Regions from separate parts of the Kocuria sp. KSNUG genome, predicted to be linked through region 1. Evidence: predicted binding sites of a transcription regulator. Region 1 holds the regulator's gene; the other holds the start of a gene.
The links. The regulator HrcA, encoded in region 1, represses chaperone genes, less so after heat shock. The targets are predictions, from matches to a motif close to TTNGCACTCGNNNNNNNCGAGTGCNAA.

Region 1 (4,379 bases):
AGGACTGGTGGGGCATCGGACCCGGAGCCCACTCCCACGTGGACGGGGTGCGCTGGTGGAACCTCAAGCACCCGCTGCCCTACACCAACAAGGTGCGCGCGGGGGTCTCACCCGCGGTGGGTCGCGAGACCCTGGACGCGGACACCCAGTACGTGGAGCACGTGATGCTCGGCATCCGGATCAGCGAGGGCATCCCGGTCTCGTCCCTGCGTCCGGAGGGCCGCCGGGCCGTGGCGGGGCTGATCGCGGACGGCTGGCTGGACGGCCCCGCGGCCCTGGCGGGCACGGCGGTGCTCACGGATGCCGGGCGCCTCATGGCCGACGCCGTGACGCGGCGGCTGCTCGACTGGTGAGCTGTGCGGCAGGGTCGCAACGCGGCACCGGGCACACGTCGTGCGCACCGCAGCCGGGACGGGGCCCGAGTCAGCCCCGGTGGCCGGTGAAGCGGTCGTAGAGGTGGGTGTTGGCGCGGTACTGGTGCGGCTCACCGCGGTTGACCTTGATGCCGGCCCGCACCGAGGTGACCGCCAGGAACACCCAGGTGACGGCGGCGACGACCGAGAACACACCGCCGACCACGGGGAGCAGGGACAGCAGGATGCCGCCCAGCACGATGATGCTGGGGAGCATGGTGTAGTTGGCCGCCTCGCGGGACTCCTGGGCGGTGAACGGTCCGCGGTCCTTGAACACGCGGTGGATCACGTAGCTCGGGATCACACCCACCACGCCGCCGAGGTGGGCCAGGGTGGCCCACTGGCGGTCCTGGTTGACGTCCAGGGGCTGGGCCACCGGGTGCACGGACTCGAACGGCGCGGCGGAGTCCTGGGCGGAGGCAGAGGGCGTGGAGGCAACGTCAGTCACGTGAGGGTGTCCCTTTCAGGGGCGGTAGCCGGACCAGACGGGAGAGCGGGGGTCTGGTTCCCCCGATGATACCGGGGGCGTCTGGGAGCTCGCCACGGTGTGCGTCACACCGCGGGACCCCTGCGGCCGCCCGTGTTCGGGGACGGCTCAGCGTGCGGTGCCCTGGTCCGCGGTCAGGAAGTCGATGAGCTCCTCCACACGGCCCAGCAGCGCAGGCTCCAGGTCCGCGTAGGTGTTCACGCGCGTGAGGATCTGCTGCCACGCGCGGCCCCCGTCCTGCGGGGTGCGGTGGGGCAGTCCCAATGCCTTGGCCATGCCGGTCTTCCAGTCCACTCCGCGCGGGATCACGGGCCACGCGGGGATGCCCAGCGCGGAGGGCTTCACGGCCTGCCAGATGTCCACGTAGGGGTGCCCCAGGATCAGCACGTTGTCCGCGGCACCCGGAACCCGCAGGGCCTGCTCGGCGATGCGGGACTCCTTGGAGCCGGCCACCAGGTGGTCCACCAGGATCCCCAGGCGTCGCTGCGGGCCAGGGTTGAAGACACGGATGGCGGCGGGCAGGTCGTCGATGCCGTGCAGGGGCTCCACCACGATGCCCTCCACCGCGAGGTCGTGCCCCCAGACCTTGGCCACGAGCTCGGCGTCGTGGTAGCCCTCGACCCACACGCGCGACTCCTTGGCCACGGACGCCCTGAGGCCCTCCACCGCCACGGAGCCGGAGCGCGTGATGCGCTTGCCGGCGGGGGCGCTCCGCGGCGCGGGGGGTGTGAGCCGCACGGGTTCGCCGTCCAGCAGGAAGCCCGGCCCCAGTGGAAAGGTCTTGACCCGGCCGTGGCGGTCCTCGAGCCCCACCACGCGCATGCCGCCGATCACCTCCACGCTGACGACGGCGCCCACCCACCCGGTCTCGACGTCCTCCAGCACCATGTCGCGCGCCACGGCGACCTCGCGCGCCCTCGGCCGGGTGCGGGACACCTCGGGGCTGTCCAGGTCCTGGGGACCCCAGCCCCAGCCGGGTGCGTTCACGGGTTCCTCCTCGGTGCGGCGGGCAGATCAGCCGCGAGCGTACCAAAGCGGCCCCGGGGCACCCGCGCCCTAGACTGGGGGATTAGCACTGTGACTGGATGAGTGCCAAAATTGGTGCTCGGCCACGACGGGCGCACGGCCCGTTGCTCGACACGCCACGGGAGGTGAGGACCATGGACCATCCGCGCAGGGTGCAGATCCTGCGGGCCATCGTGGAGGACTACGTCCACTCCCGCGAACCCGTGGGCTCCAAGGCGCTCGTGGAGCGCCACCGGCTTCCCGTGTCCTCGGCCACGGTGCGCAACGACATGGCGGCCCTCGAGGACGCCGGTCTCATCGTGGCACCGCACACCAGTTCCGGGCGGATCCCCACCGACCAGGGCTACCGCGTGTTCGTGGACCAGATCGCCGCGGTCCAGCCGTTGAGTCCTGCCCAGCGCCGCGCCATCCAGGTGTTCCTGGAGGACGCGCAGGACATCGACGACGTCATGGAGCGGACTGTGCGCCTGCTCGCGCAGCTGACCCACCAGGCGGCCGTGATCCAGTACCCCGTGCGCACGGGAACCACCGTGCGCCACGTGGAGCTCGTGGACGTGGGTGCGGCCGTGCTGGTCATCCTCATCCCCACCTCGGGCCGCGTGGTGCAGCGGGCCGTGGAGCTGCGCACCGCGCTGGAGGAGCCCCAGCTGCTGGAGCTGCGTGCCCGCGTGCTCGCCCGGGTGCTGGGACAGGCGCTGGATGCCGTGCCGAGCGCCGTCGCCGGACTGGGGGAGACGCTGCCCGCGGAGTTGCGCGAGGCCGGGGACGCCGTCGGGGAGACCCTCTCCCTGCTCGCCTCGGCCACGGACGAGCACCGCCTGGTGATGGCCGGCACGGCCAACCTCGCGAGGTTCAGCGGCGACTTCCCGCAGAGCATCTCCCCGGTGCTGGAGGCACTGGAGGAACAAGTGACCATGCTGCGGTTGTTGTCCGAGATGCAGCAGGACGAGCGCGGGGTGGCCGTGCGGATCGGCTCCGAGGAGTGCGACGACCCGCTGGCAGAAGCCTCCGTGGTGGCCACCGGCTACGGACCGCGCGCCGCCTCCAAGGTGGGCGTGGTGGGACCCACCCGCATGGACTACCCGACCACCATGGCCTCCGTGCGCGCGGTGGCCCGATACCTCTCCAGGAACCTGGGGGACTGAGCGCCGCGCCGGCGCCGCCCCGACCGAGACCACAGACCCGACGAAAGCAGAAGCGACGACATCGTGAGCGACCACTACGAAACCCTCGGCGTGAGCCGTGACGCCAGCGCCGAAGAGATCAAGCGCGCCTACCGCAAGAAGGCGCGCAAGCTGCACCCGGACGTCAACCCGTCACCAGAGGCCGCGGAGGAGTTCAAGCGCGTCTCGCACGCCAACGACGTCCTCTCGGACCCCGACAAGCGCCGGGTCTACGACGCCACGGGCAACGAGAACGGCACGGACACCGGCTTCGGCGGTGGCTTCCCGGGCTCCGGGTTCGGCTTCTCCGACATCTTCGAGACGTTCTTCCAGGGCGCGGGGGCGGGCGGCCAGCGCGGCCCGCAGTCCCGCACCCGGCAGGGCCAGGACGCACTGATCAACGTGCGCATCTCCCTCAAGGACGCCGTGTTCGGGGTGGAGAAGGACATCACCGTGGACACCGCCGTGGTGTGCCCCGCGTGCGAGGGCTCCTGCTGCCAGCCCGGCACCAGCCCCACCACGTGCAGCATGTGCCGCGGCTCGGGGCACATGCAGTACCAGCGCCAGTCCATCCTGGGCATGGTCACCACGCAGGGCCCGTGCTCGCAGTGCAACGGCTTTGGCACCGTGATCGAGAGCCCGTGCCACGAGTGCTACGGCGAGGGCCGGGTGCGTGACCGCCGCCCGCTCACCGTGAAGATCCCCGCCGGCATCCAGTCCGGCAACCGCATCCGCCTGGGCGGCCAGGGCGAGGCCGGCACCGCCGGTGGGCCCAACGGCGACCTCTTCGTGGAGCTCAAGGTGGACCCGGACCCCACGTTCCACCGCGAGGGCGACGACCTCCACGCCCGGCTGCGCATCCCCATGACCGCGGCCGCCCTGGGCACCACCGTGACCCTGGAGACCTTCGACGGCACCCGCAGCGTGGCGGTGGAGCCCGGAACCCAGTCCGGCGCCACCGTGACCCTCGACGGGCTCGGCGTGACGCACCTGCGCGGCAAGGGACGCGGAAACCTGCAGGTCCACTTCGAGGTGGAGACCCCCCGCAACCTCACGGGCGAGCAGCGTGAGCTCGTGCAGCGGCTGGCGCAGCTGCGGGACGAGGAGGCCCACGACGGCACCACGGTCAACGCCACCGGTTCGGGCGGATTCTTCTCCCGGCTGCGCGGGCGGTTCAACGACCAGTGACCAACCCCGTCTTCCACCACCCCGGTGAGGAGCTCTCCCGGGCCCGTCCGGGGGAGCTCCTCGACGTGCACGGGCCCGAGGCGCGCCACGCGGTGACCGTGC
Region 2 (4,379 bases), 740 kb from region 1:
CATCACCCCGTCCATCATGGGATTCGAGTCCCTCTACGTGCTGGTGCAGACCTCGGCGGTCTACTTCCTGGGTGCCGTGGGGGTCACCGCGGTGCAGGGTCTGCCGCAGTACGCGGCGCAGGTGACGGTCATGGTGCTCTTCGCCCTGGCCCTGTACGGCTGGCTGCTGTCCGGCAGGCACGCGAACGTGCAGGTCATGCTGCTGATCGGGATCGTGCTGGGCGGTGGCCTGGGGGCGGTGTCCACGTTCATGCAGCGGCTGCTATCGCCCAGCGAGTTCGACGTGCTGAGCGCCCGGCTCTTCGGCTCGGTGTCCAACGCGAACCCCGAGTACTTCCCCCTGGCCATCCCGCTGTGCCTGCTGGGAACGGCCGCCCTGTACCTGCGCTCCCGGAGGCTCAACGTCATGGCGCTGGGGCAGGACGTGGCCACCAACCTGGGGCTGCGGCACCGCCGCGAGCTCATGCTCACCCTGTTCTGGGTGTCCGTGCTCATGGCCGTGACCACCTCGCTGATCGGTCCCATGACGTTCCTGGGCTTCCTGGTGGCCACCCTGGCGTACCAGTTCTCGGACACCCACGACCACCGCTACGTGTTCCCCATGGCGGCGCTGCTGGGCTTCGCGGTGCTCTCCGGGGCCTATTTCATCCTGAAGAACGTCTTCTACGCGGAGGGCGCGGTGTCCATCATCATCGAACTGGTGGGCGGAACCGTGTTCCTCGTGGTGATCCTGAGGAAGGGCAGACTGTGATCCGGCTGGACGGACTGAGCAAGCAGTACGGGACGGACACCGCCATCGGGCCGGTGGACCTGGAGATCCCCGAGGGTGGGATCACCGCGCTCGTGGGTCCCAACGGCGCGGGCAAGTCCACGCTGCTGACCATGATGGGCCGTCTGCTCGGCCCGGACGCCGGCACCGTGGTGGTCGGTGGCCACGACGTCACCACCACCCCGCCGCGCACGCTCGCCACGGTGGTGTCCACGCTGCGCCAGGAGAACCACTTCACGGCGCGGCTCACGGTGCGCCAGCTCGTGGGCCTGGGCCGCTTCCCCTACACGCGCGGGCGGATCAACCGGGAGGACGAGAGGATCATCTCCGAGTCCATCGAGTTCTTCGACCTGGGCCCGCTCCAGGACCGCTACCTGGACCAGCTCTCGGGCGGCCAGCGCCAGCGCGCCTACGTGGCCATGGTGCTGTGCCAGGAGACCGGGTACCTGCTGCTGGACGAGCCGCTGAACAACCTGGACATGCGGCACTCCGTGCACATGATGCAGCACCTGCGCCGCGTGGCGGACGAGTTGGGGCGCACCGTGGTGATCGTGCTGCACGACATCAACTTCGCGAGCCACTACGCGGACCGGATCTGCGCGGTCAAGGACGGGCGGGTCGTGGAGTTCGGCACGCCCACCCAGATCATGACGGACGAGACCCTCACCCGCGTGTTCGACACCCCGGTCACGTGCCACGAGGGCCCCAGCGGGCGGCTCGCGGTCTACTACTGAGCGCGACGACGCCGCTCCTGCCGCGGGTGCTCGAGCCCGCCTTCCACGGGCGTGGAGCGGGCTCCGGCCGCCCGGGGTGCGGATGCGGCGGCAGCGCTCGGGGCCCGTGCCGGCGCCACCCCGGGGATGGTGCGTCGAGGCCGTCGACGGGGCCGGGCGGCGTCGTCGTGGGGTGTGCCGGACCAGCCTGTTCAGCCCACAGGGGAGTGGCGTGGGCGCGTCTTGACCGGGCGCGGCCCGCGTCCCTACAGTGCTATTAGCACTCTCCCATGGAGGGTGCTAAAGGCCAGGCGCTCAATCGGCACCGCGACGACGGTTGGCACGCCAACTGGCCTGTGGCGCTCGCCGTCATGGGACCCCATGGCACGCGGCGGACGCACACCGTCTCACACGCCTAGAAGAAAGGGAGAGATCGTGTCGGTCTCCATTAAGCCCCTCGAGGATCGCATCGTGGTTCAGCCGCTGGCCGCTGAACAGACCACCGCCTCCGGTCTGGTCATCCCGGACACCGCCAAGGAGAAGCCCCAGGAGGGCACCGTCCTGGCCGTGGGCCCGGGCCGCGTGGACGACAAGGGCAACCGCATCCCCGTGGACGTCAACGAGGGTGACCTGGTCATCTTCTCCAAGTACGGCGGGACCGAGGTCAAGTACAACGGCGAGGAGTACCTGGTGCTCCCGGCGCGCGACGTGCTGGCCGTCATCGAGAAGTAACTTCTCCACACCCTTTCGTACGCGGTGCCCGCCCGCCCGGGAACGGGCCGCGGGCACCGCGTGCGTCGTCTCCGCAGTCTTCCCGGTTCCCTAAGGAGCAACTCACATGCCCAAGCAGTTGGTGTTCGACGACACCGCTCGCAAAGCGCTCGAAGCCGGCGTGAACCGCCTGGCCGACACCGTCAAGGTCACCCTCGGCCCCCGCGGCCGCAACGTGGTCCTGGACAAGAAGTGGGGCGCACCCACCATCACCAACGACGGCGTGACCATCGCCCGTGAGGTGGAGCTCGAGGACCCGTACGAGAACCTCGGCGCCCAGCTGGCCAAGGAAGTGGCCACCAAGACCAACGACGTCGCCGGTGACGGCACCACCACCGCCACCGTGCTCGCGCAGGCGATCGTGAAGGAGGGCCTGCGCAACGTTGCCGCGGGCGCCGCCCCCAGCGACATCAAGCGCGGGGTCGAGGCCGCCGTGGCCACCGTGTCCCAGCGCCTGCTGGACAACGCCCGCCCCGTGGAGGGCAAGGACGTGGCCCACGTGGCCGCGATCTCCGCCCAGTCCGAGGAGATCGGCGAGCTGATCGCCCGCGCCTTCGAGACCGTGGGCACGGACGGCGTCATCACCATCGAGGACGGCTCCTCCACCGAGGTGGAGCTGGACGTCACCGAGGGCATGCAGTTCGACAAGGGCTACCTGTCCCCGTCCTTCATCACCGACCAGGAGCGCCAGGAGGCCGTCCTGGACGACACCTACGTGCTGCTGTTCCAGGGCAAGATCTCCTCGATCCAGGACCTCATGCCGGTGCTGGAGAAGGTGCTGCAGGCCAAGAAGCCGCTGACCATCATCGCGGAGGACGTCGAGGGCGAGGCCCTGTCCACCCTGGTGGTCAACAAGCTGCGCGGCACGCTGGACGTCGTGGCCCTCAAGGCGCCCGGTTTCGGAGACCGCCGCAAGGCGATCATGCAGGACCTCGCGGTGCTCACGGACGCCACCGTGACCACCCCGGAGCTCGGCATCTCCCTCGAGGCCGTGGACCTGAGCCAGCTGGGCTCCGCCCGCCGGATCACCGTGACCAAGAACCAGACCACCCTGGTGGACGGCGCGGGCTCCTCCGACGCTGTGGCCGATCGCGTCGCGGAGATCCGCTCCGAGATCGCCCGCACGGACTCCGAGTGGGACCGCGAGAAGCTCCAGGAGCGCCTCGCGCGCCTCGCCGGCGGCATCTCCGTGATCAAGGTCGGCGCCGCCACCGAGGTGGAGCAGAAGGAGCGCAAGCACCGCATCGAGGACGCCGTGTCCTCCACGCGTGCCGCGCTCGAGGAGGGCATCGTGGCCGGCGGCGGTTCCGCGCTGGTCCACGCCTCCAAGTCCCTGGACGGCACGGACCTCGGTCTGGACGGCGACGCCGCCACGGCCGTGAACATCGTGCGCCGCGCCCTCACGCAGCCCCTGCGCTGGATCGCGGAGAACGCGGGCCAGGACGGCAACGTGGTGGCATCCCGCGTGGCCGAGATGGAGCCCGGCAACGGGTACAACGCCCTGACCGGCGAGTACGAGAACCTGCTCTCGGCGGGCATCATCGACCCCGTGAAGGTCACCCGTTCCGCCCTGCAGAACGCGGCGTCCATCGCGGCCCTGGTGCTCACCACCGAGACCCTGGTGGCCGAGAAGAAGGACCAGGACGAGGACTGACCACCCCTCGTCGCTCCCGTGAGCGCCCGGCCCCCTGCGGCGGGCGCCACGGGCCGGACCAGCGATCGCCACGACGGCCTCCTCCTGCGGGAGGGGGCCGTCGTGGTGTTGTCGGGGGATCGGCGCGGCCCAACCGAAGGCCGCGCGGGTGGGAGTCCTGGTTGGACCTGCTTGTGCCCCCGGCCTAATCTGATGCGATGCGCTTCCCCCCGGCCCCGGTTCCTGAGTCCGCGAAGACCTCTCCTTGGGAGGCTGGAGATCGGGATGACGGCCGTGCCGGGGGGTCTTCACCTTCGGACCGGGTGTCCCGGTATTCGGGGTTCCGTCCGGAGGTGCAGGGTCTGCGCGCGGTGGCCGTGCTGCTGGTGGTGGTCTACCACGTGTTCATGGGCCGGGTCTCCGGTGGTGTGGACATCTTCCTGTTCATCTCCGCGTTCTTCATGACGTTGTCGTTCGTGCGCAAGATCGAGGG

Region 2: the regulator HrcA is predicted to act here: its motif matches at 1,760-1,786, upstream of groES (co-chaperone GroES).

Annotation. Positions count from the first base shown of each region.
Region 1 covers NZ_CP150981.1:1,785,997-1,790,375, forward strand. The annotation lists gene hemW (radical SAM family heme chaperone HemW) at 1-353, shown strand, start outside; gene AABM36_RS07720 (DUF4870 domain-containing protein) at 424-861, opposite strand; gene AABM36_RS07725 (DUF3097 family protein) at 1,009-1,887, opposite strand; gene hrcA (heat-inducible transcriptional repressor HrcA) at 2,061-3,071, shown strand; gene dnaJ (molecular chaperone DnaJ) at 3,135-4,277, shown strand; gene AABM36_RS07740 (16S rRNA (uracil(1498)-N(3))-methyltransferase) at 4,274-4,379, shown strand, end outside.
Region 2 covers NZ_CP150981.1:2,526,909-2,531,287, reverse strand. The annotation lists gene AABM36_RS11070 (iron chelate uptake ABC transporter family permease subunit) at 1-751, shown strand, start outside; gene AABM36_RS11065 (ABC transporter ATP-binding protein) at 748-1,503, shown strand; gene groES (co-chaperone GroES) at 1,918-2,214, shown strand; gene groL (chaperonin GroEL) at 2,321-3,907, shown strand; gene AABM36_RS11050 (acyltransferase family protein) at 4,210-4,379, shown strand, end outside.